Regions from separate parts of the Streptomyces sp. JLSY215 genome, predicted to be linked through region 1. Evidence: riboswitches for the same ligand, from Rfam matches in the RefSeq annotation. Region 1 holds a riboswitch; the other holds the start of a gene.
The links. Region 1 has a riboswitch for cyclic di-AMP ahead of AC5677_RS15410 (transglycosylase family protein). Riboswitches for the same ligand answer to the same signal wherever they lie in the genome.
Positions count from the first base shown of each region.

Region 1 (2,163 bases):
CTCCGGCAACGGCTTCTACGGCGGCCTCCAGCTGACCCAGGAGATGTGGGAGCAGTACGGCGGCACCTCGTACGCCTCGCGCCCCGACCTCGCCAGCCGCTCCGAGCAGATCGCCGTCGCCGAATCCATCCTCGACGACCGCGGCCCGGACGCCTGGCCGAGCTGCGCGGTGAACGCCGGGCTGACCAAGGACGGCCGCGCGCCGGAGGTCGACCCGGGCAGTACGAGCACCCCGCGGCCCGGCCCGTCGCACACCGCGGACCCGGCCGATCCGTCCGGCCCGGCCGACGACTCCTCCGACGGTCCCGAGGACGGGCCCTTCGGTGACGACGGCCCCTTCGGCGGCTCCTCCGACGAGGCGACGCCGACGCCGTCCCCGTCGGCCCCCGACGCCTCGGACCCCGCGGACCCGTCCGCCCCCTCCCACGAGGGCGAGGACGGCAGCGGTGCGGACGACCGCGGTGCCCCCGCGACGCCGGAGACCCCCGCCAAGGGCAAGCACCGCGGCGGCGCCGACGAGGGCCAGGGGGGCGGGGGCGGCAAGGACGGCAAGAGCGGCAGGAGCGGCGCCGACGACGGCAAGGGCGCGGACCGTGACGACCGGCCCGCCGGCCGCCACGCCTCCCGCGGCGGCGAGGAGCAGCGTACGGACCCCGGTACGCGCCCCGGAGCCGACCCGTCCGCCCCCGCCGACGGCTACACGGTGCGCTCCGGTGACACCCTGTCAGGCATCGCGGAGGCCCATGATCTGCCGGGCGGCTGGCCCGCGCTCTACGACCGCAACGAGAAGGTCGTGGGGGCCGACGCGGACCTGATCCACCCAGGTCAGCTGCTCGATCTCGGGCACGCGGCAGGGTAGTTACCGCCAGTTCGTCCCTTTTGGCGAAAGTGAGACAAGCGTCTCGTTCCGGGGTGTGGCGTCCGGCTCGTCGGCCGGATTCCGCACCCCGGCCCACCTGCGGAAATATGAGCCGCCGATGATCAAAAACGGTCAACTTGGTTCAGATAGTGGGGTTTGAACACCAAGGGGATTACTGATTACGGTCTGGACCGCTCGCCAAAGCGGGCCCTTCGATCACATGCCGAATCCTGCCGGTGATCGCAGGCAGTCGACGCGCAAGCGCCGAAGGCAGGAGCGGGGGACCCAAGGTAAGTGCCGGCCCCGCCCGTGAAAGCGGGTCAACCGGCTTGGGGTGAAGCCGCGTGTCCAGTGCACGCGGCCGGGTACTCACACGGCCCGAACCCGACAGCTCACCTCGTAGGCATCGGTGAGGAAACGAACGAACCATGCTGAACAAGGGCAAGCACCGTCGTCCGTCCAAGGCCGTCCGCATCGCCACCCTCGCCGGTGTCGCCGGTGCCGCCGTCGCCGTCCCGCTGATGGGCGCCACCTCCGCCTCCGCCGCGTCCGTCGCCACCTGGGACAAGGTCGCCCAGTGCGAGTCCGGCGGCAACTGGTCGATCAACACCGGTAACGGCTACTACGGCGGCCTCCAGTTCTCGAACTCCAGCTGGGCCGCCGCCGGTGGCACCCAGTACGCGGCCCGCGCCGACCTGGCCACCAAGGCCCAGCAGATCGCCGCCGCCGAGAAGCTCCTCGCCATCCAGGGTCCGGGCGCCTGGTCCTGCGCCGGTGCCGGCAACCTGACCGCCGGTGGCCCGTCCCCCGACCTCGACACCTCCGCCAAGGCCGAGGTCAAGAAGGCCCAGCCCGCGCCGAAGAAGGCTGCCCCGCAGCAGGCCGCCCCGAAGCAGAAGCAGGCCCAGCCGGCCCCGCAGAAGCCGCAGGGCAAGGGCAACTACACCGTCAAGGCCGGTGACACCCTCGCCAAGATCGCCAAGGCGCACGGCACCACCTGGAAGACGGTCTACGCCCACAACAAGTCCGTCATCGGCGGCAACCCGAACCTGATCTTCCCGGGCCAGAAGCTCAGCATCTGAGCCGTCCCCGCACCGGGACTCCCGCGGGCCTGAGTCATGGGCCCGCATCCTCCCCGAGCAGGCCCCGCCCGGCGCGCTACTCCCCCCAGCGCGCCGCGGCGGGGCTTCTCCATTCCATGTGCCGCCGCGTACGCCATTCCGCGCACCCCGCCGTACGCCAGCCCACCGGCACCCCGCCACCAGTGGCTTCCCGCGATTTTCCCCGTTCAGCGAACAATGCGC
Region 1 covers NZ_CM185022.1:3,481,463-3,483,625, reverse strand. Annotated here, with positions in the region: gene AC5677_RS15415 (transglycosylase family protein) at 1-859, shown strand, start outside; cyclic di-AMP (ydaO/yuaA leader) riboswitch at 1,112-1,280, shown strand; gene AC5677_RS15410 (transglycosylase family protein) at 1,288-1,941, shown strand.

Region 2 (2,163 bases), 570 kb from region 1:
TCGCAGAACTCCGCGTCGTGGCTGATCCGCGCGGTCAACTCCGCATGGGCGTCGGACCGTCCCCGCGCCTGTCGCCAGGAGAACTCCCGGTACCGATCCGCCACTGTCTGCGCGCTGTTCACGACGTTGACCACGTTGACGACCATGATCCGACGTTACTGCTCTCACGCTCCGTAAGGACCGGGCACCCCTCCGCATAACAACTGACGCACAATCACCGGAAGATCGTTTAGAGGGCTCCGGTCAACTCGCCCGATTTATGCCCGCGATGGGCGGAAAAGTCCACGCCAGAGCGCCTGCGGAGCGCATACGGATTCCCCGGAAGGCTTGGAAAATAGTCACGATCTCTATTACTGTCCGATAACGGAGCGCGGTCGTCCCAGCCGTCGCAAGAGGCGGCACCGCGCGCCTACGCCGAATCCCGCAAGCGCACGCCATGCACGTCGCACACGTCATCACGGCACGCAGGAGTACCCGTACGGATTGAGCGCATGTGCACGGACGGGCGCCAGTGGGCACTGAACAGCGCCGACCGGTACCGATCCACATGACCGCTCGCTCCACGCGACCCGCACCCCTGCGCCGCCCGTTCCGTCTGCGTCATCCGCACCATCCGCGCGGCATGCATGAAGTGCACCGAGGGAACCGGGGAACCACCACCTTGGGGTGAATCGGACGCCTCCCACCAGAGGCGCCCGTAGGAGACCTTCCTGCTCCGAACCCGTCAGCTAACCCGGTAGGCGTGAAGGAAGGAAAGGAGTGCGCCCCCGTGGCGTCCAACAGGCCTGCCCCAGAGGCTCCGTCCGCCGCCTACCTCGATGACCGGGGTCCGTCCGACGACGGATACCCCTTCGACGGATCCGGAGTCGTCTATCAGGGCGGCGAGTACGACCGCGAGCGTGACGACGCGCGCGACGGCGACGGGCCGTGGGAGGAGTGGAACCCCACCGAGGAGTCCGTCCGGTCCGTCCGCGGCAAGCACCGGGTGGCCAAGCAGCGCGGCGGCGCGCTCGCGCGCAGCGGTACGGTCCTGGGCGTCGGCGTCATCGCGGCGGTCGGCGCGGGCGGCATGGCCTCGGCCGAGGACCGCCCGCCGGTCCCGATCTCGATGCCCGACATCGGCGGTATGGCCCACGACATCGCCGAGAAGATGCCGGACGTCCCCGTCATAGGCGGCCTCATATCCGACTCCGGGGCGCCGCGGTCCGGTACGGACACCGGCTCCGCGTCCCCCCACGGCCCCCTCTCCCAGGCGGGCCTCACCCAGCACGAGGCGGCCCAGGGCGCCAACGCCGGCGAGACGCTGCGGAACCGCATCCTCCAGCAGGCCGACGCGCAGCAGGGCGCCGCCGAGCAGGAGCAGCGCGCCGCCGTCGAGACGGCCGCCGTCGACCGGGCCGGGAAGGACGCCACCGCGCATCAGGCGGCCGCCGAGAAGGCCGCGGCCGCCAAGCAGGCGGCGGAGCGCGAGGCCGAGCGCCGGGCGGCGGAGGCGGCCCGCAAGAAGGCCGAGGCCGAGCGCCTCGCCCAGCTGGCCAGGAGCTTCATCACCCCGGTGGCCTCGTACACCCTGACCGCCAGCTTCGGCCAGGCCGGCGACCGCTGGGCCGCGGACCACACCGGACAGGACTTCGCCGCCCCGACCGGCACTCCCGTCAGGGCAGTGCACTCCGGCACCATCACGCAGGCGGGCTGGGCCGGCTCGTACGGCTACCGCCTCGTCCTCACCCTCGACGACGGCACCGAACTCTGGTTCTGCCACCTGTCCTCCATGGTGAAGACCTCCGGCAAGGTCAGCACCGGCGACGTCATCGCCCGCGTCGGCGCCACCGGCAATGTCACCGGCCCCCACCTCCACCTGGAGGTCCGCCCGGGAGCCGGCGACCCGATAGACCCGATGCCGTGGCTGCGGGAGCACGGACTGAGCGTCTGACGCGACGGGGCCCGCTCCCGCTCCCGCTCCCCCGGGAATGCGGGAGCGGGCCCGGGGGAGCGGGAGCGGGTTCCGGGGAATGCGGGAGCGGGCCCGGGGAAATGTGGGAGCGGGTTCCGGGAATAACGCGCCTCTCCGCAACGCTGCAACAACGCATGACTGCGACACGCAAAACCCTCGGCTCGCTCTCCGTCTCGCCCCTCTCCCTCGGCGGCAATGTCTTCGGCTGG
Region 2 covers NZ_CM185022.1:4,053,870-4,056,032, reverse strand. Annotated here, with positions in the region: gene AC5677_RS18080 (DUF2332 family protein) at 1-146, opposite strand, end outside; cyclic di-AMP (ydaO/yuaA leader) riboswitch at 607-758, shown strand; gene AC5677_RS18075 (M23 family metallopeptidase) at 770-1,933, shown strand; gene AC5677_RS18070 (aldo/keto reductase) at 2,089-2,163, shown strand, end outside.
Region 2: another riboswitch for cyclic di-AMP. It lies ahead of AC5677_RS18075 (M23 family metallopeptidase); the one in region 1 lies ahead of AC5677_RS15410 (transglycosylase family protein).